Regions from separate parts of the Streptomyces sp. NPDC089424 genome, predicted to be linked through region 4. Evidence: riboswitches for the same ligand, from Rfam matches in the RefSeq annotation. Region 4 holds a riboswitch; each other region holds the start of a gene.

Region 1 (7,778 bases), on a different contig from region 4:
AGGCGGATGCCCTGCGCCCAGTGGGGCAGCGGGACTTCGGGAAGGGTGAGCAGGGTGTGGGTGCCCGGCAGGGGCGAACCGAGGGCGACGGCGAACACCAGGCGGACCAGCAGCACGGCGAGGGCCAGCTTGACGAAGGCGCCGTAGGAGAGGGCCCAAGGGGTGTGGGGGCGGCGGGTGGCGACGACGTAGGCCGAGACCGTCACGAGGAGTGCGAGGAGCAGCGGGTTGGTGGTGCGGGTGGCCGCGGTGCCGAGGGCCAGGGACCACAGCCACCAGGCGCCGGGGTGGACCGGCGCGGGGGGCCGGCGCCGCAGGGCGGTGACGCCCGCCGACGCCGGCCGGGTGCCGTGCCGGTCCACGCCCGAGCCGTGGTCAGCCATGCCTGCGCCGGCGGGCCTGCCAGCCGGCCGCCGCGCCCAGCACCGCCACCGCCGCCACCCCGGCGACGACGCCCAGCGACGGGCCGCCGCCGCTCTCGTCCGCCGGCTCACCGGCCGGCTTGCCCGCCGACGCCACCTGCTCCCCGCAGCCCTTCGCCGGGTAGCCGCCGATCGCGCACAACAGGGCGTTGGCGTCGTACCGGAGCGGCTTGGCGACCGCCGCCAGGGCCTCCGCCGCCGTCGCGTCCGGGGCGAGCCGGGCGCAGGCCGTGCGGGGCGCGGGCGGCGTCTCGCCGGACGGGGCGTCCGACGCCGTGCCGAAGTCGATGACCAGGGCCACCCGCTTGTGGCCGTCCCGCGCCGGGGTGCCCGCGCAGATCGTGGTGAAGCCGGCCTCGCCGCGCGGCCGGGACGCGTCCGCGGAGTCCTCGCTGACCGCGAAACGGAAACCCTGCACGGAGCCGTCCGCGGGGCGGGCGAGGGAGGGACCCTGGGTGGCGTACGTCCACGCCTTGCCGTCGCGCTCCCAGAACGACCAGTAGCGGTAGCCGGTGGCCTGGGCCGGGCCCGTGCCGGCGGCCAGGGCGATCAGGAGCGCGGCGAGGAGGGCCGCCGCCCGGCGTATCACGGCTGCTGCTTCCGGTTCCGGCCGCTGAGCAGGAAGCCGATGCCGACACCGGCGACGAGGCAGACGCCGACGTACCACCAGACACCGAAGCCGTCGTCCGACTCGGACGTGGCCTCGCTGTCCGCGGTGGCGGGCCGCTGCGCGCTCTGCGGCGCGGGGCCCGACGCGTTCAGCAGCCGCACGAGGTCCGTGCCGCCGAAGTCGCGCGGGTCGCCACCGGCCGCGTGCGCGGCGAGGATCAGCTGGGCGTAGGCGGCCGGGCCGCTCTGCTTGGCCCAGGCGACGGCGTTCCGCTCCAGCCACTTGAGGGGCCCGGCCGCTCGGGCCGCGCCGCCCTGGGCGGCGAGGGCCACGACGGCGTCGGCCGTGTTGCCGTAGTCGGGCTGGTCCTCGGAACCGGGGAGGGCCGACATGAGGTGGCCGTCCGCGGCGAGCGCGTCGGCGAGGTAGGAGGCGCCGTTCGCGGCGGCCCGCTCGGGGGTGAGGTCGTCGCCGTCGGCGCAGGAGGGCGCGGCGGCGGTGCCGGCGGCCTCGGCGGCCAGGCCCTTGCCGAGCGAGCCCAGCACGCCGGCCGCGGTGGCGTCCGGATTGGCGGCGAGGGCGCCCTTCTTGTCGGGCTGGTAGGCGAACGCCCCGGCGCCCTTGGCGTCGTCGCACGGTATGGCGAACGCGAGCAGGGCGTCCTGGGCGGACCGGCCGCCCTTGACGACGTCCTGCGGCCGCTCGCCCGCGGCGGCGAGGGCTCCGATGACGAGGGAGGTCGAGTTGGCGTCGCTGGGGCCGCCGGCGGTGTAGCCCCAGCCGCCGTCCTTGCCCTGCGCGGACTTCAGCCAGGTGACGGCCTTGCCGGTGACGGCGTCGTGCCCGCCGAGCGCGGCGAGTGCCTGCACGGCGGCGGCCGTCATGTTGGTGTCGACCGGCGTCTTGGCGTCGCAGGGCTTGGCGGTGTCGGCGCGGTACGGCGCGAACGCGCCGTCGGCGCACTGCTGTCCGGCCAGCCACTCCACGCCCGCGGCGGCGGGCCGCACGCCGACGGCGTCGTGGGCGAGCAGGGCGAGGGACTGGCGCCACACGCCGTCGTAGGTGGGGTCACCCGTGCCGTACAGCCCCGAGGGCAGCGACGGGGAGGGGCTCGCGGCCTGGGCGGCCGGGACCCCGGCGGCGCCGATCACTGCGGTGACGGCCAGGGCCGCTGCGCTGCGGCGGACGACGTTCATGATCGGCGGGTGCCTCTCCCTGCGGGGAGCCGCGCAGCACGGGCAACCCCCGGGCGGCTCGGCTCCGTATACCTCGACGGTGCCGTACACCGGCCGGTTGCCGGTGCACTTGAGCCGGTCACGCTGCCGTGCGGGGCGGTCCGGCTCACAGCCTCGGCTGCTCACGGTTGCGGGTCAGCGCCGGATTTGCACCGGCTTTCCCCCGTACGGGTGTGATGACGACCGGGCCACTCTACCCGCCCGTAGCCCCAGCCCCATGGGGCGCCGGTCACACCCCGACCGGACCGGGCACAGACCCCCGCGGGGCACCTCGGGTGGGCTAGGTGCAAGTCCTGCGGGGGCGGCGGCCGCATCCTGGATGGGCTACGCGCAGGCCCTTGTGGGATTGCCGGTCACATCTCGGGTGGGCTACGAGGCTCCCGTGGGGCTGACGGTCGCGCCCCGGGCGGGCTACGCGCAGGCCCTTGTGGGGCTGACGGTCGCATCCTGGGGCGGCTGCGCGCAGGCTCCCGTGGGGCTGAGGGTCGCATTCTGGGCGGGCTACAGATAGGCCCTGTTGGGCGCCGCCACCCCGTGCGGGCCACGTGCAAGCCCCCGTGGGACCGTCGGTCACACCCCGGGCGCGCTATGCGCAGGCTCCCGGGGGCCGTTGGTCGCATCCTGGGCGGGCTGCGGCGTAAGCCGCCGTGAGGCATCCGGTCGCATCCTGGGTGGGCGCGCAGGCCTTGTGGGGTTGCTGGTCGCATCCTGGGCGGGCTACGGATAAGCCCCGTTGGGCCGCAAGCCACCCCGTGCGGGCCGCGTGCAAGCCCCCTTGGGGCCGCCAACCACACCCCGGGCGCGCTACGCGCAGGCTCCCGGGGGGCCGTTGGTCGCATCCTGGGCGGACATGCGCCCCGTTGGGCCGCCCGCTACCCCGTGCGGGCTTCGTGCAAGCCCCCGTCGGGCCGCCCGTCACCGGACGCGCAAGCGCCCGTGGGGTTGCCGGTCACATCCCGGGCGGGCTGCGGCGCAAGCGCCCGTGGGGTTGCGGTTCACATCCCGGGCGGGCTGCGGCGCAAGGGCCCGTGGGGTTGCCGGTCACACCCCGGGCGGGCTGCGGCGCAAGCCGCCGTGAGGCATCCGGTCGCATCCTGGGTGGGATGCGCAGGCCCTTGTGGGGGGCGGCGGTTGCATTGTGGGCAAGGTTCCGTGGGGTCGCTCGTCGCCCCGGAGGGCTACGCGCCGGTTCGGATCAGGTTTGCTGCGCGGCAGCGGGTGACGGGGGCGGACTCGTGGCGGAACCAGGTCGCGTCGATCTCGCGGCCGTCGCGCAGGGTGTGCCGGGGCGGCCCCTCTGCCGGCACGAAGCCCGCGCGCGTGAGGGCGCCCCGGCAGGCCGAGTTGGTGACCTCGGTCCCGGCGTGGACCGAGTCCAGGCCGAAGTGGGTGTGGCCGAGCTGGGCGCCCGCGGCGAACAGCTCCGCGCCGAGGCCCCGGCCGCGGGCGTGCGGTGCGAGCCAGCCGCCGATCTGCCCGGCGGTGCGGTCGAGTTGGAGGGCCCCGGCGTAGCGGCCGTCCTCCCGGCCCACGGCCACCAGGACCTCACCGCCCTCGGGGTCGAGTTCGAACGCCGAGAGCCACCGCGGGGGGATGCCACGGTGACTGTCGCCGGGGCGCATCCGCAGCAGGGACTCCCGGATGCGGGTGTCGGCGACGACCTCCTCGCCCCGCATCCCGAGCCACCGCTGCGCCGCGCCGTCCGATCCGGCGGCGACCGCCGCCAGCAGGTCCAGCTGGGTCTCCGGGGTGTACAGCAGCAGACCTCCGGTGTGCACCGTGTGCCGGCCGAGCGCGCACGGCCCCGGCACCGGGAGCGGCGGCAGTGACCTGCGACGCCTCAGTCGCGCCCACAGCATACGAACTCCCGTGGGGAGGAAGGGATGACAGACCCGTGACGGACAGGCCCTGAAAGCGCGGCGGTGGCCGCCGTCGTCCAGGGGACGGGGCCGAATCTACCGCCAGGCCCGACGCGGGCGTCGCGACCCGCTGCCGCGCGGACGCTCACACCGCCACGTACGTCACCGGATCGCTGCCCGCGACGGCCTCCGCCCGCCCCAGTTTCACCAGCCGGCGCAGATGGGCCTCCGCCTCGGAGACGGCGATGGTGCGGGAACCGTAGGGGATCTCGGCCCAGGGCCGGTTCCAGTCCATGCGCTCGGCGAGCCGCCAGGGGGTCAGGGGCTCGGCCAGGAGCACCAGCAGGCCGGTCAGCCGCGCCTCGTGGTGGGCGAGCAACTGGGCCACCCGGGCGGGGGCGTCGGTGAAGGCGTACTGGTGCGCCGGGAGGACCTCGGCGGGGTCGAGGCGCGCGACGCGCTCCAGGGAGGCCAGGTAGTCGCCGAGCGGGTCGGTCACGGTCGTGTCGTCCGGGTCCTCGTACAGGCCGATGTGCGGGGTGATCTCGGGCAGCACGTGGTCGCCGGAGAACAGGCGTCCGTGGCCCGGCAGTCGGGCGGGGTGCTCCTCCTCCAGGTGCAGGCAGACGTGGCCCGGCGTGTGGCCCGGTGTCCAGATCGCGCGCAGCCGGCGCCCGGGCAGGGCGAGCAGCTCACCGGGGACGATCTCGCGGTCGGGGAGGGCGGGGGAGAGGCCGGGCAGCCGACCGCGGGCGGTGCGCAGCGGGGCGATGTGGGCCTCGGGGGCGCCGGCCGCGGTGAGCTTGTCCGCCATGTACGCGAACCAGTGCTCGGGGCGGGCCTCGTGCGTGCGCCGGACCACGGCCGCGTCCGCCGCGTGCATCGCGATCCACGCCCCCGAGGCCTCCCGCACGCGGCCCGACAGGCCGTGGTGGTCGGGGTGGTGGTGGGTGACGACCACGCCGTGCACCTCGGCGGCCGAGGTGCCGCACGCCGCGAGCCCCGCGGCCAGGGTGTCCCAGGACGCCGGGTCGTCCCAGCCGGTGTCGATCAGCACCGGGCCGGCGTCGGTGTCGACGACGTGGACGAGGGTGTGGCCCAGGGGGTTGTCCGGAATGGGGACCTTCAGGGACCGTACGCCGCCGCCGTGGTCGTGCACCTGCGTCATGGGCTCCCCCGATCGCCGCCGTGCGGTCACTATAACTAGAACACGTTTCCATGGGAGCCCGAGTCACCGGTTCCGGGCCGTGGACTCCTCGGGGACGAGCTGGTATCAGTCTTCGTAGTCCGCGCATCTGATGGAGTGTCAGGGGAGCGGCGTCGGGGACCAGGGAGGGCAGTCGCCATGACCGAGCTCGTGGAACACGGACAGCTGTTCATCGGCGGGGAGTTGACCGAACCCCTCGGCAAGGACGTCATCGAGGTGATCTCCCCGCACACCGAGGAGGTCCTCGGGCGCGTGCCGCACGCCTCGGCGCAGGACGTGGACCGGGCGCTCGCGGCCGCCCGCCGGGCCTTCGACGAGGGCCCCTGGCCGCGGATGTCCCTCGACGAGCGGATCGAGGTCGTGGGGCGGATCAAGGACGGCATCGCCGCCCGGCACGAGGAGATCGCCCGCGTGATCTCGTCCGAGAACGGCTCGCCGTACTCCTGGAGCGTCCTCGCGCAGGCGCTCGGCGCGATGATGGTCTGGGACACGGCGATCCGGGTCGCCCGCGACTTCCGCCACGAGGAGAGCCGCGACGGCGTGCTCGGACGGCTGCTCGTCCGGCGCGAACCGGTCGGGGTCGTCGCGGCGGTGGTGCCGTGGAACGTCCCGCAGTTCGTGGCCGCCGCCAAGCTGGCCCCCGCGCTGCTGACGGGCTGCACGGTCGTCCTCAAGCCGTCGCCGGAGTCGCCCCTCGACGCGTATCTGCTCGGCGAGATCGCGCGGGACGCCGGGCTCCCCGAGGGCGTGCTGTCGATCCTGCCCGCCGACCGGGAGGTCAGCGAGTACCTCGTCGGGCACCCCGCCGTAGACAAGGTGTCGTTCACGGGATCGGTGGCGGCGGGGCGGCGCGTGATGGAGGTCGCCGCCCGCAACCTGACCCGCGTCACCCTGGAGCTGGGCGGCAAGTCGGCGGCGGTCGTGCTGCCGGACGCGGACCTGGAGAGCACCGTGGCCGGGATCGTCCCGGCGGCCTGGATGAACAACGGGCAGGCCTGTGTGGCGCAGACCCGGATCCTGCTGCCGCGCTCGCGCTACCCGGAGTTCGCGGAGGCCTTCGCGGCGGCGGCGGGCGCGCTCGTCGTCGGGGACCCGCTGGATCCGGCCACCCAGGTGGGGCCGCTGGTCGCCCACCGGCAGCAGCGGCGCAGCCTCGACTACATCCGCATCGGCCAGGAGGAGGGCGCCAAGATCCTCACGGGCGGCGGCCGCCCGGCCGGCCTGGAGCGCGGCTGGTACGTCGAGCCGACGCTCTTCGGCGACGTCGACAACTCCATGCGGATCGCCCGCGAGGAGATCTTCGGCCCGGTGATCTGCCTCCTGCCGTACGGCGACGAGGCCGAGGCCGTGCAGATCGCGAACGACTCGGACTACGGACTGAGCGGCAGCGTGTGGACCGCCGACGTCGGCCACGGCATCGAGATCGCCCGCCGGGTCCGTACCGGCACGTACTCGGTGAACACCTTCAGCCTCGACATGCTCGGCCCCTTCGGCGGCTACAAGAACTCCGGCCTGGGCCGGGAGTTCGGCCCGGAGGGCTACGGCGAGTACCTGGAACACAAGATGATCCATCTGCCGGCCGGATGGGAGGGCTGAGCACCATGGGGGACCGCTGGCAGCTCCAGGTCGACCGCTCGCTGTGCATCGGCTCCGCGCAGTGCGTCCACCACGCCCCGGACGCCTTCCGCCTCGACGCGGGCCGCCAGTCCCGCCCGGTGGACCCGGAGACGGACGCCGGCGAGGGCATCCTGGCGGCCGCCGAGGGCTGTCCCGTGGAGGCGATCACCCTGACGCTGCTGGGGAGCGGGGAGGCGGTGTTCCCGCCGGAGGAGTAGCGGAGCCCGGCCTCAGGGGATCCGGGGGATTCGCCAAAAAAATTCCCTTTCGGGGGTTCTATTCCGGGAAAGGCGTCTTACCCTGATATCAGGCCTACGAGGCGAGTGAGGGAGTTCGACCGGAGTAGCCGACTCGGGCGTGAGGCTCAGGTTTCCGCCGGTGCCGACGTCGACGGTCGGGCTGAGAGGCCGTAAGGTCGCGTGGCAGAAGGACGGCCATGTGAACCGGAAGGCGACCCCCAGCCACCTGATCCGGGCAATACCGGCGAAGGGAACCCGTCTCGTAGGTCCTTCGCGCGCCCTGGGGGCAGGGCGCTACGCGTCCTTGGGGGTCGTCAGGTCGATCAGACGGCACACCGTCTCGATGTCGATCTTGACCTGGGCGATGGAGGCGCGGCCCGAGAGCCAGGTGATCAGCGCCGAGTGCCACGTGTGCTCGATGACGCGGACGGCGGAGAGCTGGGCGGGGGTCGGATCGTCCAGACCCATGGCGTCCAGGATGATCGCCGTGGTCTGCCGGGAGACCTGGTCCACCTCGGGGCTCACGCTGCGGTCCGCGAAGGTGAGGGCGCGGACCATCGCGTCGGCCAGGTGCGGCTCGCGCTGGAGC
Region 2 (7,778 bases), 420 kb from region 4:
GATCATCGACGGGTGATCAACGGAGTGCTCTACCGGGTTCGCACGGGGGTGCAGTGGCGGGATCTTCCGGAGCGGTTCGGGCCGTGGGAGACGGTCTATAAGCGCCATCGTCGCTGGTCGGCGGACGGGACCTGGCAGATGCTGCTGTCGCAGGTGCAGGCCGCCGAGGACGCCGCCGGCCGGATCGACTGGGACGTGTCGGTGGACTCCACGGCGGTGCGTGTCCACCAGCACGCCGCCGGCGCACGGAAGTCACCGCCCGCCGTCGCTTCTCAAAGAGGGGTCCGTCCGCGGACGAACCAGGTCGATCCGGTGCTTCGGAAACTGGCCGTCCGATTGGAGGAGGTGCTCAGATCGGCGAGTGTCTGGGACGCTCCCGCGGCGGCTTCACCACCAAGATCCACCTCGCAGCCGACGGACGACGTCGGCCCCTCGCCCTCCTCCTGACCCCCGGACACTACGGCGACGGCCCCAACTCCGCCCCGTCCTGGAGCAGCTGTCCGTGCCCCGTATTGGAGTCGGCCGGCCCCGCAGCCGACCCGACCATGTCCTGGCCGACAAGGCCTACACGTCCCGCGAAAACCGCCGCTACCTGCGACGGCGCGGAATACCGCACACCATCCCCGAACGGCTCGACCAGCGCAGGCACCGGCAGAACCGCGGTTCCCGGGGTGACCGGCCCACCGGGTTCGACCGCGAGCGCTACACGAAGCGCAACACCGTCGAGCGTGCCATCAACCGCCTGAAAGGCTTCCGCGCCGTCGCCACACGCTACGAGAAACGGGCCTACACCTACCTCGGCACCGTAACCCTCGCCGCACTCATCATCTGGCTCCGCACATGATCCGAGAAACAGCGCCTAGTACTCCAGTTGCAGTTCGCTATTCCTGCTGGTCAGTGGCGTGTTCGTGGGTGTACTGGGCTGATGTTCCGTCAGGCGGCGGGAGTTCGTGACTTCGGGTGCGGTGGGCCGTTGTGCTTGTCGTGCAAGATGATGTGCGGCCCGATGTCTGGTCGGCGGAGCTGGAAGAACTGCTGGTGCGGATCGGTCACCGCTTCGGGCGGGTGGATCTTCGGCGGCGGATGCGGGCCTATGTGCACGGCCTGCTCGGACCAGTGGGCCGGAAGAACAGCTGGCAGCTGGCCGAGCATGCCGGTCACCACACTCCCGCAGGGTTGCAGCACTTGCTGAGCCGAGCCTGCTGGGATCCCGACGAAATCCGTGATGCCCTGCAGGAATACGTCGCTGAGAAGCTCGGGGACACGGCCGGGGTGCTGATCATCGACGACACCGGGTTCATCAAGAAGGGCACCGTCTCAGCCGGGGTGCAACGGCAGTACTCCGGCACCGCCGGCCGCACCGAGAACTGCCAGATCGGCGTGTTCGCCGCCTATGCCTCCTCCAAGGGCCGCGCGCTGGTGGACCGAGAGCTGTACTTGCCGAAGTCCTGGACCTCTGATCCGGCCCGCTGCACAGAGGCGAAGATTCCCGACGAGCGCACGTTCGCCACCCAAGGCGATCTCGCGAAGGCCATCATCATGCGGGCCCTGGCCTCGCCGCTGCCGATCGCCTGGGTGACCGCAGACTCGGCCTACGGCCAGGAGTGGCGGCTGCGCCGCCTGCTGGAGGAGGCCGGCGTCGGCTATGTCCTGGCCGTGCCGAAGTCCCAGCACGTGCACGCCATCGGCCGCATCGACTTCGCCATCTCCCAGGCACCCGAGGACGCCTGGGAACGCCACTCCTGTGGGGCGGGCGCGAAAGGGCCGCGCGTCTACGACTGGGCGGCGGCGAGGCTGCCCGCGATCGATGACTTCGACGGCGATGCGCCCACCCACGACCGGTGGGTGCTGGCCCGCCGCAGCCTGGCCCGCCCGGACGAGATCGCCTACTACCTCGCCTATGCACCAGCCGGCACCGGCATCACCGAACTGGTACGGATCGCCGGGACGCGCTGGGCGATCGAGGAGGCTTTCCAGGCCGCGAAGAACGAGTGCGGCCTGGATCAGTACGAAGTTCGCCGGTATCCGGGCTGGTATCGGCACATCACTCTGGCCATGCTCGCCCACGCCTTCCTCGCTGCCATGGCCGCCGCCGCGGGGACGGAAAGGGGGGCCGCAGAATCGGTTCCGGCGATCTCGTCCCGCTCACGGTGGCGGAAATCCGGCGACTCCTGGCAGTTGGCCGCCCCACGCTGACGCATGTCCGGCGCACACGCCACGCACTGAATTGGTCCCGCTGGCGCCGCCGTCACCAGGCGATCGCCATGCGCTGTCACTACCGCCGCCGCACCCGAAGTCACGAACTCCCGCCGCCTGACGGAACATCAGCCCAGTACACTCACGAACACGCCGCTGACCAGCAGGAATAGCGAACTGCAACTGGAGTACTAGGGGCCGCTGGGGAGCGCGGCGACAGCCTGCTGCCGCCCCGACGACGTAGCCGCCCCGATGTCCTGCTCATAATTGTCGTGTCACTCCTCACGGCAGGCGCGTACGAAAGGACTCCCGCGGGCACGCCGCTCACGGGAGCCCTTCCGCGCGGTGGGCAGGTGACGGTGTCGCCGCAGTGACGGGATGATGGCCGGCGACATACGGCGACGGCGGTCCGAGGAAGCCGGTGTGAATCCGGCGCGGTCCCGCCACTGTGACCGGTGAGCGAGTTCCCGCAGGCCGCCGCCCCAGGACCGGGTGGCAAGGCGGGGCGAGCGGCGACCCGGGAGCCAGGAGACTCACGCGGTCGTCTCCTCGAGCAACGCCGGGGCGGATCTCCCCGGGCGGGGGAGTGGTGTGATGCCCGGGAGGCCGACGGAAGAGGCTTCAGGCGAGACTGTGGAGGCGAACGGTCCGGTGCCGTGCCTAGTAGTCGTATGCCGCGATTGCTGCTGTGGCAGCCCCAAGGGGACCGGAATCGATCACGCCGCACAGACCGAGACTGCGGGCGGATGTGCCGGTGCGCATCTCCGACTGCCGTGACGTGTGGCAGGCCAACGTATTCGCTGTACAGCCGTCCGCAGTGCCGCCGGTGCCCGGCCGGTCTGGCTGGGGCTCGTCAACGACACGGACGCGACGGAGGACTCGTCGCCTGGGTACGCGCCGGCGGCCCGGGAGTCACTCCGTTGCCGGACATCCTCGACCTGTATGCCTTCACCTCCTGGGCGTCATGCGAGCCAAGCGGACTCCTTCGGACGGGTGTGCGGTGAGCTGTCGGTGCCGCCCGGCGCGGCCGTGCGGCCCAGGTAGCGGTGCACGAAGTGGATGCTCATCGCGCCTTCGCCGACCGCGGAGGCCACCCGTTTCACCGAGCCGCTACGGACGTCCCCTACCGCGAAGACCCCGGGCAGGCTGGTCTCCAGGGTCATGCACGAGCGCCCTCTGCCGTGCCACACCTCGGGGTGGGCGCAGGCCTCCTGAGCCTGCGGCCCGGTGAGGACGAAGCCGCGGGAGTCGAGGGCGATGATGCCGGCGAGCCACTCGGTGTGAGGTTCAGCGCCGGTGAAGATGAACAGGCTCCGTACCGCGAGCCGGCGGTGCCCGCCCGTGCGGTTGTCGACCACGTCGAGTTCCTCCAGCACGTCGTGGCCGATGGCCTCGGTGACCTCGGTGTGCAGCATGACCTCCACCCGCGGATGGCGTTCGACCTGGTCGACCAGGTAGCGGGACATGTTGGCATCAAGGCTGGCTCCTCGGACCAGCAGGTGCACCTTCGGCGCGTACTCGGCGAGGAACAGCACCGCCTGGCCCGCCGAGTTGCCTCCGCCGACGACGGCCACCGGGTCGGTGCGGCACTGCTGGGCCTCGTAGACGGTCGCCGAGTAGTGCACGCCCGTTCCCTCCAGGCGTTCGATGCCGGGCACCTGGAGCCGGCGGTAGCGGGCACCCATGGCCAGGACGACGGCGCGGGCGGCGATCTCACTGCCGTCGGCGAACGCCACTACGTAGTGGTCCTCGTCCTTGGGATGGAGACCGGTCGCCTCCAGCGGAAGGCTGATCCTGGCGCCGAACTTGTCGGCCTGGAGCACGGCGCGTTCGGTGAGTTCGGCGCCGGAGATGCCGGATGGGAAGCCCAGCAGATTCTCGATGCGGGACGACGTGCCGGCCTGGCCGCCGGTGGCCATCGTCTCCACCACCGTGGTTCTTAGGCCCTCGGAGGCGGCATAGACCGCGGCGGCGAGGCCGGCTGGTCCGGAGCCTACGATGAGGACGTCGCCGTGACGGTTTCCGGCGGGTAGTGACGGCAGGCCGATGAGCCGGGCCAGTTCCGCGTTGCTGGGGTTGCGCAACAGGGTGGTGTCCCGCCAGATGACGAGTGGGATCTCCGCCGGGCCGACGCCGAAGCGGCGCAGCAGCTCCTCGGCCTCCTCGTCGGTCTCCAGGTCGATCCAGCGGTGCGGCAGCCGGTTGCGGACGGCGAATTCGCGCAGCCGTCTGGTGTCGGGCGAGTAACGCGAGCCGATGATGCGGAAGCCGGCGCCCTGTCCGACAAGCAGCGCGCGACGGCACAGACAGGCGCGCAGCACGATGTCCCCGACGGTGGCGTCCTGGGTCACCAGGTGGCGCAACCGGTCCACGGAGACGACGAGGACCTCGCCCGGCTCCCTGGCGACAGCGGTGTAGAAAGCCACTTGTCCGTGCAGCAGGCCGAGTTCGCCGATGAAGCGACCGGGGCCGTGCACGCGCAGCACGTGCTCCTCCGGAGTGCCGTAGTCCTCGACGACGGCGACGGTACCGCTGAGGACGACGAAGAACGTCTCGCAGCGCTCCCCCTCCCGGATCAACACGTCGTTCGGAGCCATGGTCCGGCGTTGCCCGTGCTCCGCCAGACGTGCTGTCTGGTCCTCCGTGAGGCGCGGATACGCGCCGTAGATGTCCGGGGTCTCCCAGAAGGCGGCCTCGTCCGCTTTCTCCGGCACCGGTTCTTCGCCCGGCAGCGACTGGTCGCCGGACATCAGACGAACGCCTCGTGAACGTAGCACCAGCGCCATTCCTCGCCGGGCTGGAACGACTGCACGATCGGATGGGCGTCGGCAGCTGCGTGCTTGCGCGCGTGCTTGTTCGGCGAGGAGTCGCAGCAGCCGACGTGCCCGCAGGTCAGGCAGAGCCTCAGGTGGACCCACGGGGCGCCGAGCATCAGACACTCCTGACACCCTTCTGGGGTCAGCGGCTGGACCGGCCGGACGAGCGCGAGGTGGGGGTCTGCGTGCAGGGTCATCCGGATCACCCTTTCCGGGCGCTGATCGACTGTTCCACCCATTGGCGCAGAGCGGGGGCGGGCGCCGCCCCCGCCTGCCGGGCGACCATCTCGCCCCGGTCGAGGATCACCAGTGTCGGTACGGCCTGGACCTCGAAACGCTGCGACAGTCGCGGGTTCTTGTCGACGTCGACCTTGACGAGTTTGATTCGGCCGGCGAGATCGGTGGCGACCTTCTCCAGTGCGGGGCTGACCATGCGGCAGGGGCCGCACCAGGTGGCCCACAGATCGACCACGACGGGGACGTCGGCCCGCTCGGCGACCTCGGTGAAGTCGTCGTCGCCCGCGTCCACCATCCACGGTAGGGGCCGCTTGCAGTGGCCGCACTTGGGGCGGCCCTCCGCGGCCACGGGCACCCGGTTGGTGCGCCCGCAGTGGGGGCAACTGACGGTCGTCGCCTGCATCGTGCTCATGCCGCCCGCGCTCCCTTCACGTCCTCGGGCTGGTCGTAGGTGACCACCAGCTCTCCATGCTCGGCGTCGACGCGGACCGTCGCACCGTCCTGGACGTCACCGCGCAGCAGGGCGCGCCCGACCATCGTCTCGACCTCGTGGGAGATGTAACGCCGCAGCGGCCGGGCCCCGTACACCGGGTCGTAGCCCTGGTGGGCAATCAACTCCCGGGCCACTTCGGTTAGTTCGACGGTGATGCGGCGTTCGGCGAGGCGGCGGCGCAGTTCGTCGAACTGCAGCTCCACGATCCGCTCGATCTGCCGCTCACCGAGCGGCTTGAACAGAACGATGTCGTCGACGCGGTTGAGGAACTCCGGGCGGAAGTGCCCGCGCAGCTCGCCCATCACCAGGGCGCGGGCGTCGGGCTTGATCTCGCCCTCGGCGGTGGCGCCGTCGAGGAGGTGCTCGGAGCCGATGTTGGAGGTCATGATGATCACGGTGTTGCGGAAGTCGACGGTGCGGCCCTGGGAGTCGGTGATGCGGCCGTCGTCGAGGACCTGCAGCAGGGTGTTGAAGACGTCGGTGTGCGCCTTCTCGATCTCGTCGAACAGCACCACCGAGTACGGCTTGCGGCGTACGGCCTCGGTGAGCTGGCCGCCTTCCTCGTAGCCGACGTATCCGGGTGGTGCGCCCATGAGCCGGCTGACGGTGTGCCGCTCCTGGTACTCACTCATGTCGAGGCGGACCATGTTCTCCTCGGAGTCGAACAGGGCCGCCGCGAGAGTCTTGGCCAGCTCGGTTTTCCCGACTCCGGTGGGGCCGAGGAAGATGAACGAGCCGATGGGGCGGCGCGGGTCGCGGATGCCGGAGCGGGCGCGGATGATGGCGTCGGCGACGAGTTTGACGGCCTCGTCCTGGCCGATGACGCGCTCGCGCAGGATCTCGTCGAGGCGCAGCAGCTTCTCGCGTTCGCCCTCCTGGAGACGGGCGACGGGGATGCCGGTCCAGGCCGCGACGATCTCGGCGATCTCCTCCTCGGTGACGACCTCGCGCAGCAGCCGGTTCTGCCCCTGTTTGGCGGCCAGTTGCTCCTCCTCGGCCTGCAGCCGGCGCTCCAGGTCCTGGAGGCGGCCGTAGCGGAGTTCGGCGGCGCGGTTGAGGTCGTAGGCGCGTTCGGCCTCCTCCGCCTCGTGGCGGACCTGCTCCAGTTCCTGGCGTAGTTCCTGCACGCGGCGGATGGCCTGCCGTTCGGCCTCCCACTGGGCATGTTTGGCGTCGGCCTCGCCGCGCAGGTCGGCCAGTTCCTTGCGCAGTTCCTCCAGGCGGGTTCTGCTGGCGGGGTCGGTCTCCTTGGACAGGGCCGCCTCCTCGATCTCCAGGCGGGTGACGCGACGGGTGATCTCATCGAGTTCGGCGGGCATCGAGTCGATCTCGGTACGCAGCCGGGCGCACGCCTCGTCGACGAGGTCGATGGCCTTGTCGGGCAGGAACCGGTCGGTGATGTAGCGGTGGCTGAGGGTGGCCGCGGAGACCAGCGCGGTGTCCTGGATCTTCACGCCGTGGAAGACCTCCAGACGTTCGCGCAGTCCGCGCAGGATGGAGATGGTGTCCTCCACGCTCGGCTCGTCGACCAAGACCTGTTGGAAGCGGCGTTCGAGGGCGGCGTCCTTCTCGATGTGCTTGCGGTACTCGTCGAGGGTGGTGGCGCCGATCATGTGGAGTTCACCGCGGGCGAGCATCGGCTTGAGCATGTTGCCCGCGTCCATGGCCCCTTCGGCGGCGCCCGCGCCGACGACGGTGTGCAGTTCGTCGACGAAGAGCAGGATGCGCCCCTGGGCGGCCTTCACCTCGGACAGCACGGCCTTGAGGCGTTCCTCGAACTCGCCGCGGTACTTGGCGCCGGCGACCAGGGAGCCCATGTCGAGAGCGAACACCGTCTTGTCGCGCAGGCCCTCGGGGACGTCGCCGCGAACGATGCGCTGGGCCAGGCCCTCGACGATGGCGGTCTTGCCGACGCCGGGATCGCCGATGAGGACCGGGTTGTTCTTGGTCTTGCGGCTGAGGATCTGGGTGACGCGACGGATCTCCGCATCACGGCCGATAACCGGATCCAGCCGCCCGGACCGAGCCTCGACGAC
Region 3 (7,778 bases), on a different contig from region 4:
GCTCGCGGCCGAGGACACGAAGGGCGCGGGGCCCGGCGTCCTCGCGGGCCACCCCGACCCACGCGTCGCCGACATCCGCATCGCCAGCCCCGGCACCCGCGAACTGCGCGAGCTGCCGAGCGGCACGGTCGGCGAGATCGTGGCCCGCGGCCCGATGACGCCGCTGTGCTACGTCGCCGCCCCCGACCTGGACGCCCGCTACCGCACCGACGACGGCTGGGTGCGCACCGGGGATCTGGGACTGCTCCAGGAGGACGGCACCCTGCGGGTCGTCGGCCGGCTCAAGGACGTCGTGATCCGCGGCGGGGCCAACATCAGCCCGGCGGAGGTGGAGGTCGAGCTGGCGGGCCATCCGCTGGTGCGGGACGTGGTCTGCGTGGGGGTGCCCGATCAGCTGATGGGCGAGCGGCTCGCGGCCTGCGTGGTGCCGCGCGAGGGCCGCGCGCCCACGCTGGCCGAGCTGTGCGCCCACCTCGACGCGCGCGGACTGGAGCGGCGCAAGCACCCCGAACGGCTGCTGGTCGTTGCGGAGTTGCCGCTCACCCCCGCGGGCAAGCCGGACCGCACCGTACTGCGGGAACGATTCGCCGCGCAGCCGGGCCCGGAGCGGCCGCTGGCTCCGGCCGGCTGAGTGCGCCACGCGCTGAGGGGGCCGTCCGGCGCGGGCGGCCCCCTCGGTGCGTGACGCGACGCCGTCACGAGGCGGCCATCGCCGTCTCCACCGTCTTCGCCGCTTCCCGGTAGACCGCCAGCAGGTCCAGGTCCGTCCCCGGGTAGTTGACGATCTCGACCTGCTCGGCGCCCGCGTCGGGCAGCACCGTGCCGGTCGTCATGTGCGCGTTGTCCAGGACGAGTCGGGGCTTCGTCCGCGACAGCTCGGACAGCTGCTTCGCCGTCACGGCCTCGGGCCCGAAGGTGCCGACGAGTTCGGCACCCGCCAGCTTCGCCGCCCAGGTCGTGAACACCTGGGCGACGACGGTGGGCTGCTTCCCTCGCGGCCACTTGGCCTTCAGACCCTTGTGCAGCGCCGCGTACTCGGAGTCGAAGGAGGCGGTCCACCGCGCGGCGGCGTCCTCGGTGCCGAACAGCTGCGCCAGCCGGGCGACTTCGGCCTTCGCCTTGTCCGCGTCGTTGTCGAGGGCGACCTCGACCAGCTCGGCGTCGGAGCCGGCCGCTTCCTTGATTTTCGCGGCGTACGGTTCGAAGGGCGCGTAGAGCACGTAGTCGGCGCCCGCCACCGCCGCGAGGTCGGAGGGCTTGGGGTCGTAGTCCGGGGCGTGCTGCACCGACTGCGGGACGATGACCTCGACGTCCGCGGCGCCGGCGGCCTTGGCGAGGGCGCCCTCCCAGGTGGTGGTGGCGACGACGACCGGTGAGGAGTCCTTGGCACCGGAGGACGAGGACGACGACGGCTCGTTCTCGCCCCCGCACCCGGTCGTGGTCAGGGCGAGCCCCGCGGTGAGGGTCAGTGCGAGGAGGGAATTCTTGCGGACGCGGGTGCGCGCCATGAGCTGATTCTCCGTTCGGGTAGGAGATGGACGGCGAGGACGACCACGCCGGCGGTGAGGACGAGGACGGGCCCGGGGGGCCAGTCGAAGCGGAGCGCGAGAAGGAACCCGGTCAGGTTCACGGCGACTCCGATGCCGACCGCCCAGGCGGTGATGGACTTCAGGGACGTGCCGAGGCGGCGGGCCGCGAGCGCCGGCAGCAGCGTGAGGGCGTCGACGAGCAGCGCGCCGGTGAGCTTGATGGCTCCCGCGACGGCCACCGCGACCAGGACGAGCAGCACCAGGGTGAGCCGTTCGACCCGTACGCCGGAGGACAGGGCGAGTTCGCGGTCGTACAGCAGCAGGGCGAGGTCGCGGCGCCGCCACCAGAACAGGGCCGGGACGGCGACCGCCAGGGCGCCCAGCACCCACAGGTCGGCGGTGCCCACGGACAGGATCGAACCCCACAACAGGGCGAACGCGCCGGCCGCGTTGACCCCGGACACCGCGAGCACGAGCAGCGCCGCCGCGATGGCCAGGCTCATGAGCAGGCCCATCGCCCCCGACAGCCCGTCCGGGGTGCGGGCCAGCGGGGCGACCCCGGCGCCGGCGAGGGCGCAGGCGAGCAGCGCGCACAGCATCGGGTCGAGGCCGGTCAGCAGGCCCACCGCGATGCCGAGCAGTGCCACGTGCATCATCGCGAACCGCACCGGCATGATGTCCAGACCGACGATCACGACGCCGATCACGGGCAGGCCCACGGCGGCCAGCAGCAGGGCGACCCCCGCGCGCTGGACCGGGACGAGTTGCAGCAACTGGCCGACGTCGGCGGCGGCCTGGGCGTTCACCGCACCTCCCGCAGCCGGCCGGCGGCCATCTCCAGCACCTGGTCGCAGCGGTCGGCCAGGGCCCGGTCGTGAGTGACGACCACGACGGTCACGGGCAGGGACAGCAGGACGTCGGCTGCCTCCTCCTGCCCCGCGAAGTCCAGCGCGGCGGTGGGTTCGTCGGCCAGCAGCACCCCGGCGCCCGCCGCGACACAGCCGACCGCACGCGCCAGGTACATCCGCTGCAACTGGCCGCCGGACAGGGTGTGCAGCGGCCGTCCGACGAGCTGCCCGACGCCCAGCTTCGCCGCCGCCTCGACGGCCTCGTCCCGCGCGCCGCCGCTGTCCAGCAACTCCCCGGCCAGCAGCGGGAACCGGCCGACGGCCGGTTTCTGCGGGATCCAGGCGCAGGCCCGGCGCCGCCACGCCCACTCGGCCGCGCTGCGGGTGTCCCGTCCGCCCACCAGGATCCGGCCGCCCGCCCGGCGGTGCAGACCGAGCACGGCGCGCAGCAACGTGGTCTTGCCCGAGCCGTTGGTACCCGTCAAGGCCACCCGCCGGCCGGCCGCGACGTCGAGGTCGACGCCCCGGACGGCCTCCACCCGGCCGTGCCGGCAGGCGACGTCGCGCATCACGACGTCCAGTCCTTCCATGCCACCTCCTCGCTCCTCCACAGCAGTCGGAAGGGAACGGCGGCTGGTTCCCGGGTGCCGGCGACGGCCGGCGCGCCCGCGTGTCCGACTTCACCTTCCGCATGCCGGACCTGCCCGCCTCGCCCGCCTGTCACGGCGTAGGGTGGTCGGCGCAGCTGGTTCGCCCCGTCCGCCAGGCGGGACGTCGTAAGAGGGAACCCGGTGGGAATCCGGGACTGCCCCGCAGCGGTGAGTGGGAACGACCGCCGTCATACGCACTGGACCCAAGGAGACGGGTCCGGGAAGCGACGGCCAGTAGGTGCCTCGTACGACACGAGGCGGGCCCGCGAGTCCGAAGACCTGCCAACTGCCCGTGCGCGACCCCTCGTGCGCGGACATTCCGGTGACCTCGAGGGCGGGTCGGCGTACTACCAGGCGGACGACCGCGCGGTGCTCGCAAGCCGCGCGAGGTCGGGTCCGTCCGGTTCCGTCACCCTTCGCGCTCTCGTCCCGTCCCCGGGATCTCAGGGATTCATCTCGCGAAGGAGATCTCCGTGACCACCAAGCCCGCAGCCGCGGCAGCACGGGCCACCGTGTACGGCTACCCCCGCCAGGGCCGCAACCGGGAGCTGAAGAAGGCGATCGAGGGCTACTGGAAGGGCCGCGTCACCGCCGACGCCCTCCGGTCGACCGCCGCCGAACTGCGCGCCGCCACCTGGCGCCGCCTCGCCGGGGCCGGCGTCCACGACGTGCCGAGCGGCGACTTCTCGTACTACGACCACGTGCTCGACACGACCGTCATGGTCGGCGCGATCCCCGACCGGCACCGGGAGGCCGTCGCGGCCGACGCGCTCGACGGGTACTTCGCCATGGCGCGGGGCACGCAGGACGTCGCGCCGCTGGAGATGACCAAGTGGTTCGACACCAACTACCACTACCTGGTGCCCGAACTGGGCCCGGACACCGTCTTCGCAGCCGACGCCTCGAAGCAGGTCGCGGAGTTCGAGGAAGCCCGCGCGCTGGGGCTGACGGCCCGTCCGGTCCTCGTCGGACCCGTGACGTACCTGCTGCTCGCCAAGCCCGCGCCGGGCGCCCCCGCGGACTTCGAACCGCTCACGCTGCTGGACCGGCTGCTGCCGGTGTACGCCGAGGTCCTCGCCGACCTGCGCGCGGCGGGCGCCGAGTGGGTGCAGCTCGACGAGCCCGCCCTCGTCCAGGACCGCACCCCGGCCGACCTGAACGCCGCCGAACGGACCTACCGCGAACTCGGCGCCCTCACCGACCGGCCGCAACTCCTCGTGGCCTCGTACTTCGACCGGCTCGGCGACGCCCTGCCGGTCCTGGCCAGGTCCCCCGTCGAGGGACTCGCGCTGGACTTCACCGGGGCCGGCGCGGCCAACCTCGACGCCCTGGCGGCCGTCGGCGGACTGCCCGGCAAGCGCCTGGTCGCCGGTGTGGTCGACGGGCGCAACATCTGGGCCGCCGACCTGGAGAAGTCCCTCGCCACCCTCGGCACCCTGCTGGGCCTCGCCGACCGGGTCGACGTGGCCGCCTCCTGCTCGCTGCTGCACGTGCCGCTCGACACGGGCCTGGAGCGGGACGTCGAGCCGCAGATCCTGCGCTGGCTCGCGTTCGCGCAGCAGAAGACCGCCGAGATCGTCACCCTCGCCAAGGGCCTCGCCCAGGGCACCGCCGCGATCACCGCCGAACTGGCCGCCAACCGCGCCGTCCTGGCCTCCCGCGCGAGCTCGCCGATCACCCGGGACCCGGCGGTCCGCGCCCGCGCCGCCGCCGTCACCGAGGCCGACGCCCGCCGCTCCCAGCCGTACCCCGAGCGGGCCGCCGCCCAGCGCGCCCACCTCGGCCTGCCCCTGCTGCCGACCACGACCATCGGCTCCTTCCCGCAGACCGGCGAACTGCGTGCCGCCCGCGCCGATCTGCGGGCCGGCCGGATCGACGACGCCGGGTACGAGGAGCGCATCCGGGCCGAGATCCAGGAGGTCGTCGCCTTCCAGGAGAAGACCGGCCTCGACGTCCTCGTGCACGGCGAGCCCGAACGCAACGACATGGTCCAGTACTTCGCCGAGCGGCTCACCGGCTACCTCGCCACCCAGCACGGCTGGGTCCAGTCCTACGGCACCCGCTACGTCCGCCCGCCGATCCTGGCCGGGGACATCTCCCGCCCCGGGCCGATGACGGTGCGCTGGACGACGTACGCCCAGTCCCTCACCGGCCGCCCGGTCAAGGGCATGCTGACCGGGCCGGTGACCATGCTCGCCTGGTCCTTCGTCCGCGACGACCAGCCCCTCGGCGACACCGCCCGCCAGGTCGCCCTCGCGCTGCGCGACGAGGTGAACGACCTGGAGGCGGCCGGTACCTCGGTCATCCAGGTCGACGAACCGGCGCTGCGCGAGACCCTCCCGCTGCGCTCCGTGGACCACGCCGCCTACCTGGCCTGGGCGACGGAGGCATTCCGGCTCACCACCGCCGGCGTACGCCCGGACACCCAGATCCACACCCACATGTGCTACGCCGAGTTCGGGGACATCGTCCAGGCCATCGACGACCTCGACGCGGACGTCATCAGCCTGGAGGCCGCCCGCTCGCACATGCAGGTCGCACGGGAGCTGGCCGCGCACGGCTACCCGCGCGAGGCCGGGCCGGGTGTCTACGACATCCACTCCCCGCGCGTCCCGGGCGCCGGCGAGGCCGCGGAACTGCTGCGCACCGGCCTGAAGGCCATTCCGGCCGAACGGCTGTGGGTCAACCCCGACTGCGGTCTGAAGACCCGGGGCTGGCCCGAGACCCGCGCGTCGCTGGAGAACCTGGTGGCCGCGGCCCGCACGGTCCGGGCGGAGCTGTCGGCCTCCTGATCCCGCCGTGCCGAAGAGGCCGGGGCGTCGGTGGCGCCCCGGCCTGCGGGAGGCGGTTCAGGTCGCGGTCGCCTCGGCCGCCGCGCGTCCCGCCGTGCGGCCGGAGAACAGGCAGCCGCCGAGGAACGTGCCCTCCAGCGAGCGGTAACCGTGGACTCCTCCGCCGCCGAAACCGGCGACCTCACCGGCCGCGTACAGGCCGGGGACCGGGGTGCCGGAGGCGTTCAGGACGCGGCCGGACAGGTCGGTCTGGAGGCCGCCCAGGGTCTTGCGGGTCAGGATGTTGAGCCGCACGGCGATCAGCGGCCCGGCGGCCGGGTCCAGGATCCGGTGCGCGGACGCGGTGCGGCTGAGCGTGTCCCCGGGATAGGCGAGCGCGTTGCGGATGCCCATGACCTGGACGTCCTTGGTGTAGGGGTTGGCGATCTCGCGGTCGCGGGCCTCGATCTGCCGCCGGAGGTCGGCAAGCCGGATCAGGTTCTCGCCCGTCAGCCCGTTCATTCCCGCCACCAGCTGCGGCAGGGTCTCGGCGACGACGAAGTCCTCGCCCCGCTCCTTGAACCGCTCGATGGGCTCCGGGGTCTGCCAGATGCGTGACAGCAGCTGCCAGACGTTCTTCTCGGTGAGGTCCGGGTTCTGTTCGGAGCCGGAGAGGGCGAACTCCTTCGCGATGATCTTCTGTGTGGTGACGAACCAGGAGTAGTCGTATCCGCTGTCGGTGATCGACTTGAGGGTGTGCAGGGTGTCGTAGCCAGGGATGTCGGGGCTGGAGAACCGCTTGCCGGTGGCGTCGAACCACAGGGAGGACGGCCCGGGCAGGATGCGGATGCCGTGGCCGGGCCAGATGGGGTCGTAGTTCTTGAGGCCCTCGGTGTAGTGCCACATCCGGTCGGGGTTGACGATCCGTCCGCCGGCCCGCTCGGTGATGGCGAGCATCCGCCCGTCCACGTGCGCGGGCACTCCGGTGATCATGGACTTGGGCGGGGTGCCGAGGCGGGCGGGCCAGTTCCGGCGAACGAGGTCGTGGTCGGCGCCGATGCCGCCGGAGGTCACGATCACGACCGGCGCGCGCAGTTCGAAGTCGCCGATCACCACGCGGGAGCTGGGCTTGCCGCGGGCGGCGTCGCTCGGCTCCAGGACCGCGCCGCGTACCCCGGTGACGGCGCCGTTCGTGACCACCAGCTCGTCCACCCGGTGACGGAACCTGAAGGCGACCCGGCCGTTCTGCGCGGCGGCCCGCACCTTCTTCTCGAAGGGTTCGACGACGGCGGGTCCGGTGCCCCAGGTGACGTGGAAGCGCGGCACCGAGTTGCCGTGGCCGTCGGCGAGGCCGCCGCCCCGCTCGGCCCAGCCGACGATCGGGAACCACTGCACTCCGAGCCCCGACAGCCAGGACCGCTTCTCCCCGGCGGCGAAGTCGACGTATGCCTCGGCCCACCGGTACGCCCAGTGGTCCTGGCCCTCCGGATCGTCGGTCCCGCGGTCGAATCCGGCCGTGCCCAGCCAGTCCTGCCAGGCGAGTTCGCGGGAGTCCTTGATGCCCATCAGCCGCTGCTCGTGGGAGTCCACGAGGAACAGGCCGCCGAACGACCAGAACGCCTGTCCGCCGAGGCCGGTCCCGGGTTCCTGGTCGAGCAGCAGCACCTTGCGTCCGGCCGCGGCCAGTTCGGCCGTGGCGACCAGCCCGGCCAGACCGTGGCCGACGACGATGGCGTCCGCGTCCGACGCGGCGGAGGCGGCGTACGCCGGGGTCGCGGCCTGGGCCAGGGCGGCGCCGGCGAGCACGCCGCCCGCCACGGTCAGGGCATGGCGGCGGGTGATCGGGGCCGGTGATGACGAGTGCTCCATGGGCTGCCTTCCAATGGGGGTGAGGAGGGGGCCGGAGAGGTGCGGGATGCTGCTGCGAGAGCAGGGGTTACCGACGGTAGATCAGGGAGTACGCGGACCACCAGAGTCGTG
Region 4 (7,778 bases):
ACCGGTGTCACCGTCCGTGACAAGGAGCTCGACCTGGCGGACGCCCTGATGGACACCCTCGGCGAGGTCGACCTGGAGGACCTGCACGACGAGTACCGCGAGGCGGTCGAAGAGGTCATCGCCGCGAAGGCGGCCGGCGAGGCGCCCCCCGAGGCCCCGGAACCCGCGGCGGGCGGCAAGGTGCTCGACCTGATGGCGGCGCTGGAGAGCAGCGTCCGCGCGGCGCGGGAGTCGCGCGGCGAGGCGCCGGCCGAGGACGCCGACGTCCACGCCCTGCCGCAGCGCAAGTCCAGCCGTACCGCGCCCAAGGAGCCGACCGGGAAGAAGTCCACGGCGAAGAAGGCGGCCGCCAAGAAGACGGCGTCCAAGTCGGCCCAGGGGACGAAGAAGGCGGCGGCCTCGAAGAGCACGGCGAAGAGCACGGCGAAGAGCACCGCGAAGACGGCGGCGAAGAAGTCGACGGCCAAGAAGACGACGGCGAAGACGACGGCGCGCAAGCGTTCGGCGTGAGCGGGGTCCTCTCTTCGAAGTCGACAGCCCTGTCACGGAGTCCGGTCGCCGGCGGGAGGCGGGACCAGGACGTCCCCGCAGACGCCTGGTGGGCCGGGATGGGCACGGGCGGCGACCACGCCGTCCATCAGGCGGCCAAGGTCGGCGCGATCGGCGCCGTGGTCGCCGGTACGACGCTGCTCGCGCGGCGCGAGAAGGACACCGACGCCCCGGCTGAGTGACGGCCCCCGGCCGCGAGCCGACTTCGTCCCCCCTTCCGGGCTCTGCCCTCCCAGTGCCTACCCGGCCTGCCCCGGCTGTGTCGCCACCAGCGTCGCCAGTTCCTCCGCCGTGCGCGGGCCCGGCGCCGCACCGGCCAGCAGCCCCTGGCCGCGCAGCAGTTCCGCCGCCGCGACACCCCACGGCAGGCGCAGGCCCGCCTCCCGAAGGAGGTGGGTGCGCGCCAGGTTCTCGGGTGCCGGGCCGGTGCGGACGCCGGACGGGGTGAGCAGGGCGGCGTCGTCGGCCCAGCGCAGCGCAAGGTCGACGTCGTGGGTGGCCATCACCACCGTCGTACCGCTCGCACGCAACCCGTCCAGGGTGGCGAGCAGCCGTTCCTGGCCGTCGGGATCGAGCCCGGCCGTCGGCTCGTCGAGGATCAGCACCCGCGGCCGCATGGCGACGGCCCCGGCGATCGCGGTCCGCTTGCGCTGCCCGTACGACAGCAGATGCGTGGGCCGGTCCGCCAGCGCGGCGATGTCCAGCGCGGCCAGCGCCTGGGCCACCCGCGCCCGCACCTCGGAGTCCGCGAGCCCCAGGTTGAGCGGCCCGAAGGAGACGTCCTGCGCCACCGAGGCGGCGAAGAGCTGGTCGTCCGGATCCTGCACCACCAGCTGGACGGTGGTCCGCAACCGGGTCAGCCCCTTGCGGTCGTACGACACCGTGCCGCCGTCCACCGTCAACTCCCCGGCCCGCGGCCGGAGTCCCCCGCTGAGCAGCCGCATCAGCGTGGTCTTGCCGCTGCCGTTGCGGCCGAGCAGCGCCAGCGCGCGCCCCTCGCGCACCTCGAAGTCGAGGCCGGTGAGCACGGCCGGGCCGTCCTCGTAGGCGAACGACACGTCGCGCAGGGCGACCAGGGGTGCGGCCTCGCTCATGACAGCGGCCTTTCGAGTACGAAGGTGAGGGCGGCGAGCGCCCCGAGCAGCGCGATGCTCACCACGGTGAACGGCACGGAGACGCGGGCCTCGGGCACCAGGACGCGCAGGGTGCCGTCGTAGCCGCGCCCGGCGAGCCCGGCCTGCAGGCGACTCGCCCGGTCGAACGCGCGCACGAAGGCCGTGGCGCCCAGCCCGGCCAGCGACCGCCACTGGGCGGCGCGCGTGGTGTGCCCGAGCCGCGCCGCCTGCGCCTCGCGGATCCGGCGCACCGAGTCGAGGAGCAGAAAGCTCATGCGGTACGTCACCAGCGCCACGTCCACCACGGGCGCGGGCACGCCGGCCCGCACCAGGCGGGGCAACAGGTCGGACATCGGGGTGGTGAACGCGAACAGCAGCACGCCGAGTGAGGCCGCCGAGGTCCGCAGCAGCAACTCCCCGGCACGGACGGCGCCGCCGTCGGCGAGACCGACGAACCCGCCCGGCCCTCCGACCCGCACCAGCAACGGCAGCGCGCCGGTGACGCAGAAGCCCAGCGGCACGCGGTACGCGAGCCACAGCCGCCGCCATGGCACGCCCGCCGGCCCGAGCAGCACGGCCAGCGCCGTCACCAGCACCAGTGCCGCTCCCGGCCAGGGTGGCAGGGAGATCGCCAGCACCGTGAGGCCCAGCCCGAGCACGGCCTTGTCCACGGGGTGGCGGCGGCGCCAGCGACTGCTGTGCGCCGCCGCGTCGATCGGCAGCACGAGGCTCAGGCCCCTTCGGCCCCGTCGGCCCCGGACACCCGCGCCGCGCCCTGCAGCTCCCTGGCCCGGGCCTCACCCTGGCGACGGCCCCGCCGGACCCCGAAGTAGTACGCGAGCGCGCCCGCGCCGACCGCCGCCTGGAGGGCGAACAGCCCCGACTCGATCTCACCGGACGGCGGCTCGTACAGCGGGGCGAACCAGGGCTCGTAGTCCGGGTCCAGCTCGGTGATCGCCGTCTCCGCCTCGGCGTCGGCGCCGGTGAACGGCTCCTCCTTGTGGTCGCCGAGGCCGAGTACCAGCGGAAGCACCGCGAGGGCGACGACCGCGAGCAGCAGCAGGAGGTTGGTCCTCGTATGGCGCTTCACCGGGCCACCGCCTCGGCGTCGGCGTTCGCGCCGCGGGTCCCCTTGGGGGTGAGCAGCACGCCCAGCCGGGTCAGTTCCCCCTTGCTGGACTGCACGAGCAGCCGCATCACCAGCACCGTCAGCAGCCCCTCGCTCACCGCGAGCGGGATCTGCGTGACCGCGAAGATGGAGCCGAACTTGCCGAGCGCGCCCAGGAATCCGCTGCTCGGGTCGGGAAAGGCGAGTGCCAGCTGGACGCTGGTGACGCAGTACGTGGACAGGTCGGCGACGAACGCGCCGAAGAACACGGCGACCATCAGCGGCACGTCGTAGCGCCGCAGCAACCGGTAGACGCCGTACCCGGCCCAGGGGCCGACGATCGCCATCGAGAAGACGTTGGCGCCGAGCGTCGTCAGTCCGCCGTGCGCCAGCAACAGCGCCTGGAACAACAGGGTGATGGTGCCCAGCACCGCCATGACCGGCGGCCGGAACAGGATGGCGCCCAGTCCCGTGCCGGTGGGATGCGAGCAGCTTCCGGTCACGGACGGCAGTTTCAGGGCCGACAGGACGAACGTGAAGGCGCCCGAGGCGCCGAGCAGCAGGGTGCTCTCGGGATGTTCCCTGACCTCACGGGTGAGGGAACGGACTCCGTGGACGACGAACGGCGCGGACGCGGCACCCCAGGCGATCGCGTGCGCCGGAGGCAGAAAACCCTCGGCTATGTGCATGGCTTCAGCAGACCCTCTCCAGCACCTCGTGGATGGTGTACAACGTGCCTCGGCCGGTCTCCTGGCTGACGGGTGACACCGCCCGCGCTCCGCCTTCCCGGGTCACTTGGACCCAGTGGCTGCCCCTGAGGGCCGGAGCCGGACTTCCCGATCACAGTGGCGAGGGCCGCACCGGTATCGCACCGGATTTCCCGTTCACCAAGGCGTGGTGACAGTAGTGCGCCCGCGGGGGTGGTGACAAGCGGCGCATCGGGGGCGCGAAGGCGCTGGTCACGCGGCGCGCCGAGGCGGCGCGCGGGGCCGGCGCCGCTGGTCGGCGCCGGGTTCGGGGCCGGTTCGGGGCCGCTCCCCGGAGGCGGCCCCGATAAAGGGCGCGCCGGACGGCTGGACAGCAACGGCATTGGGAAATAAGTGAGTTGAGAGGCAGTTCGCCGGCCGGGGGGCACGCCGAACCGGGGGCCCGGTGGCGCCGGCACCGGAAGCGGGGTCCCGGTGACTCCGGCACCGACGGCTGCACGGGGAACCACTCGCACCAGGGGGAGAGCACGATGGACGAACCGACCTACACCACACCCTTCGCACCACCGCCACGGCCGCCCGAGCCGCCTCGCGTCCACCACCAGGACCCGCTGGCCGCCGCCCTCGGCAACGCCTCCCTGCTCGGCGTCGGCTACTGGCTGCTCGGACGCCGCGCACTCGCCGTACTGTCCCTGCTGGGCACGGTCGTCCTCGTCTCGCTGCTCGCCGCAACCGCCGCGTGGGGCTACGAGATCGCCGCGCTGGTGTGGTGGGTCGCGCTCGGCGCCCACGGATGGTTCCTCGCGAGCCGCGGCGTCCCGCGCGTCGCGTCCCGTAGGCAGCGCCTGATCGCGCTCTGCGTCACCGTGCCGGTGCTGCTGGCGGTGGGACTCCTGCGCTACGACGCCCTGCGCATCGGACAGGACGTCACCGAGGCCCGCGACAAGGGCGACTGCGCCGCGGTGTTCCGCGCCCAGGACGAGGTGTGGGCCGGGCACCGCGTGGCCGGCGCCCCGGTCAGCGCCCGCGGTGACGAGGTGGTCGAGGACTGCCGGAACCTGGGAACGGCCGAAGTACTGCTGGACAGAGGCCTGGGCAACGACACCGAGGCACTGGAACGGGGCTTCGGCATCCTCACCTCGGTGCTCCGCGAACCCGGCAACGAGCGGACCGTCGGCACGGTCCTCGACGGCTTCCTCGACGGACTGCCCACGGACAACCCCTGCGGGACCGTCGGCGTCACCGACTGGCTCCGCGACCGCGAGGCGACCCGCGACCAGCTCGACCGGTCCGCGTCCACCGCGGACCGCGTGGCGCCCGCCGCGCTCGTCGCCTGCGGTGACACCCTTATGCAGGGCGACGACTGGCAGGCCGCCAGGGCGCACTACCGGCAGCTGCTCGACGAGTATCCCGACGACGGTCTGGAGAGCCGGGCCCGCACCGGCGTCACCAAGGCCACGCAGGCCATCGAGCTGGACAACGTCCGCTCCCTGCTGACCGGCACGCAGGACGAACAACCCGAGTACTGCTCCCGGCCGGCCAAGTACAGCGCCGCCAAGCCCATGGGCAAGGGCACCAACCGGGCGATGTACTTCGGCAACACCGAGTACACCAACCAGCTCCCCGGCAACTGGAAGGCCACCGACGCCGCTCGCGCGGCGGCGGTCGTCTGCGTGGGCGAGGAGGACTTCGGGACGTCCGTCCAGACGTGCCCTTACCAGAGCCAGCGGTCCGGCACCATCACGTACGTGACCTTCCACCGGATCGCGATCCCGGTACGGGTCTACGAGGTGCGCACCGGCAAGCTCGTCTCCCGGCGCACGATCCAGATCAGCGGATCCAGCTGCCCCGCGGTCCTGTCGTACGTGACCTGGGGCGACGAAGACAACCCACCGCGGAACCGGTATGTCAACGACTCCAGTTCCGACGTGCGCAACGCGTTCAGGCCGCTGACCAACCGCTGACCGGCCGACGGCGTGGAGGACGGACCCGGGGAGGGTCCGCCCCCACGCCGCCGCGGCTGACCCTCACCCTCGCGACGACGTCGGCAGGCTCTTCGCGATGGTCCGACACGGCCGCGCCCGACAGCGACTCGGCGGTGCCGCACAGCGCCTGCGCCTTGGCCAGGTAGCCCATGAGGTTCTCGAACTCCCCGTAGGGAGAGCGCCCTTCGATCGCCATGAAGAGGCTCGCGCCCAGGGAGAAGACGTCGGACTTCTCGTCCCCCGCCCGGCCGCGGGCCACCTCGGGGGCGAGACGGCGGGGCTTGCCGCGGATGCCGCCCGTCGCAGGATGTTTTTCGGGGTCACATCGCCGCGCACCACGCCTTCGCCGTGCGACTTCGCGAGCGCGCCGGCGATCCGACCGCCGATCCAACCGGCCTCCGCGGGAGTCGGGCGGCCACGGTCCCCGAGGAGCTGGGCGAGGCTGCGGGAGCGGACCCACGCCTCACTCCTCACCCCACGTCCAACAGTGGTGACGGAGTGTACTGAGAGGCCCGTTCGTCGCAGGGATCCAAGATCATCGAGCACGAGGGAGCGAAGGGTCTTCCGTTTCGACAAGTGGAGGCGTAGGTTCCGGGTACCCCGCGCGGCACCTTCACAGGTGCGGGCCCGCCAGTTCCGGACGGCGGGCCGCGCGGGGGCCAGACCCACGGTCGAGCAGGTCGCCGGTGGACGGGACGGCCGCGCACACGGGTGACGGTCGATCAGCCCCCACGCAGGGGTGGCGCGTCCGGGCCGGACGCTGGGCCGAGCGCGGGGAGGCGGACCGCTCCTGCCAGCGGCGATGCCGAGGCGGCTGCTGCATCGGGGGTACCGGCCGGACAGCCCGCGCCCATCCGTGGCCGACGGAGCCTCAGAACCCCTGGATGGCCTTCCCGATGAGCGCCGCGCGAGAAGTCGATCTAGCCTCCGAGATGAGCGCTGAATGGATCTTCGAGTGGCGCTCCCTGTCCGGCCCAAGGAGGAGATATGCGCAGGTTTCACAAGGCCGCTGTCGCGACCGTCATCATAAGCAGTGTCGGTTTCATGGGTGTCGGTCCCGCCACTGCCGTGGAAGCGAAAGGCCCGCACGGCGGCGGATGCAGATCCCATGACCTGAACATCGACATCCTGGGCCAGGTCGGCATTCTCAACGGCCTGGGCGGGAACCTGATCAACGGTGAGGGCAGCCCAGGCGCCCAGTTCACCGACATCGGTTCCGATTGTGACGACGACCGTTAACCGAGTCACCTAGCTCACCGCTTGGGCCCCGGCGTCCGGGCCGCGAACCCGGCGCCCGCCCATGAGTGGCCGCTTGCGTTTCGTCTCGAAGTGGGTGCGAAGGCCCCGGACCTCACCGGTCCGGGGCCTTTGTGACGCCCGACGCCCGGCGGTCGGCGACCGGCGACCGGCGACCGACGCCCGGCGACCTGGCGATGGCTGTCGGTCGGGCGAGTATTTCGCGGGACGCGGGACGCGGGACGCGGGACGCGGGGACGCGATACGCGCGGCGTTCCACCGCCCCGTCCGCCGGCCGAGGCTCGACGAGCGCGTGCCGCGGGCCAGTGGGGAGCAAAAGGCACGGAAGCCCATTATTTCGTGACGTCAGTCACAGCGCTTCTCCCATCAACCGGTGCGCTTAGTAGAGGCAGCATGGCGGACATCTAAGGATTTGTCCGTCTTGACCAGGATGCGAACCCCGTCACGAGCCCCGTGATCCCGGCCTGCCGACGCGCACGCCCACTGCCCAGCGTTATAAGGCTTCTGACGGTGCGAAAGGTCCCCTCCCTCCCGCCGTGCGCCCGCCGGTGTCTCGCGTACCGCCCCGCCATGGCCCCAACCCCTACGAAGCGACGTAGTAGCGGACCCCATTGCGCACCCTGTCGAGCCGTTCTAAGAATGGCGCCCCACAGGACGTCGCAGCAGTTCGGAACCGGTGTTCACGCCGAGTCGACCGCGCACTGTGGCGCTCGGCGTCACCGAGTCAGTTGGAGCCCCCCACATGAAGTCGTCCCGAAGGTCCCCGAGATTCCTCGCCGTCGCTCTCGGCCTGGGCCTGGCGTCCAGCGCACTGGGTGCGGCGGCGCCGGCGAGCGCCCTGACGGCCCCCAGCCCGTCCGACTCAGCCGGCACCTCCGTGGCGCGGTACGACGGGTCGGCCGAGGAGGCCTCGAACAACAAGGCGTTCTTCGAGGCCGTGCTCAAGTCGGCCGCCGAGAAGCCCGCCGCCCAGACCAGCGGGCAGGCGGTGACCCTCTACTACGACGCCTCCAAGGCACCGAGCTTCCGTTCGCAGATAGCGAGCGCCGCCTCCATA

The links. A riboswitch is a leader RNA that binds a small molecule or an ion and turns the genes downstream of it on or off. The one in region 4 is predicted to bind cobalamin.
Positions count from the first base shown of each region.
Region 1: linked by a shared signal. The riboswitch ahead of ACIP2X_RS25405 (prenyltransferase/squalene oxidase repeat-containing protein) and the one ahead of ACIP2X_RS16995 (energy-coupling factor ABC transporter permease) in region 4 are both predicted to bind cobalamin.
Region 2: linked by a shared signal. The riboswitch ahead of ACIP2X_RS19095 ((2Fe-2S) ferredoxin domain-containing protein) and the one ahead of ACIP2X_RS16995 (energy-coupling factor ABC transporter permease) in region 4 are both predicted to bind cobalamin.
Region 3: linked by a shared signal. The riboswitch ahead of metE (5-methyltetrahydropteroyltriglutamate--homocysteine S-methyltransferase) and the one ahead of ACIP2X_RS16995 (energy-coupling factor ABC transporter permease) in region 4 are both predicted to bind cobalamin.

Region 1 is NZ_JBIVHU010000006.1:112,432-120,209, reverse strand. It holds gene ACIP2X_RS25415 (energy-coupling factor transporter transmembrane component T) at 1-383, opposite strand, end outside; gene ACIP2X_RS25410 (SCO2322 family protein) at 376-1,011, opposite strand; gene ACIP2X_RS25405 (prenyltransferase/squalene oxidase repeat-containing protein) at 1,008-2,228, opposite strand; cobalamin riboswitch at 2,345-2,470, opposite strand; gene ACIP2X_RS25400 (GNAT family N-acetyltransferase) at 3,446-4,126, opposite strand; gene ACIP2X_RS25395 (MBL fold metallo-hydrolase) at 4,272-5,294, opposite strand; gene ACIP2X_RS25390 (aldehyde dehydrogenase) at 5,472-6,929, shown strand; gene ACIP2X_RS25385 (ferredoxin) at 6,935-7,168, shown strand; gene ACIP2X_RS25380 (TetR family transcriptional regulator) at 7,484-7,778, opposite strand, start outside.
Region 2 is NZ_JBIVHU010000003.1:860,882-868,659, forward strand. It holds partial or broken gene ACIP2X_RS19085 (IS5 family transposase) at 1-844, shown strand, start outside; gene ACIP2X_RS19090 (IS701 family transposase) at 997-2,196, shown strand; cobalamin riboswitch at 2,608-2,731, shown strand; partial or broken gene ACIP2X_RS19095 ((2Fe-2S) ferredoxin domain-containing protein) at 2,791-3,200, shown strand; gene ACIP2X_RS19100 (FAD-dependent oxidoreductase) at 3,159-4,946, opposite strand; gene ACIP2X_RS19105 (UBP-type zinc finger domain-containing protein) at 4,946-5,209, opposite strand; gene trxA (thioredoxin) at 5,215-5,661, opposite strand; gene clpB (ATP-dependent chaperone ClpB) at 5,658-7,778, opposite strand, start outside.
Region 3 is NZ_JBIVHU010000002.1:1,185,611-1,193,388, forward strand. It holds gene ACIP2X_RS12965 (class I adenylate-forming enzyme family protein) at 1-631, shown strand, start outside; gene ACIP2X_RS12970 (metal ABC transporter solute-binding protein, Zn/Mn family) at 696-1,508, opposite strand; gene ACIP2X_RS12975 (metal ABC transporter permease) at 1,466-2,335, opposite strand; gene ACIP2X_RS12980 (metal ABC transporter ATP-binding protein) at 2,332-2,967, opposite strand; cobalamin riboswitch at 3,107-3,329, shown strand; gene metE (5-methyltetrahydropteroyltriglutamate--homocysteine S-methyltransferase) at 3,501-5,819, shown strand; gene ACIP2X_RS12990 (FAD-binding dehydrogenase) at 5,877-7,667, opposite strand.
Region 4 is NZ_JBIVHU010000003.1:437,652-445,429, forward strand. It holds gene ACIP2X_RS16970 (Ku protein) at 1-510, shown strand, start outside; gene ACIP2X_RS16975 (hypothetical protein) at 609-731, shown strand; gene ACIP2X_RS16980 (ATP-binding cassette domain-containing protein) at 789-1,643, opposite strand; gene cbiQ (cobalt ECF transporter T component CbiQ) at 1,640-2,389, opposite strand; gene ACIP2X_RS16990 (energy-coupling factor ABC transporter substrate-binding protein) at 2,395-2,754, opposite strand; gene ACIP2X_RS16995 (energy-coupling factor ABC transporter permease) at 2,751-3,461, opposite strand; cobalamin riboswitch at 3,495-3,679, opposite strand; gene ACIP2X_RS17000 (hypothetical protein) at 4,010-5,443, shown strand; gene ACIP2X_RS17005 (hypothetical protein) at 6,452-6,703, shown strand; gene snpA (snapalysin) at 7,464-7,778, shown strand, end outside.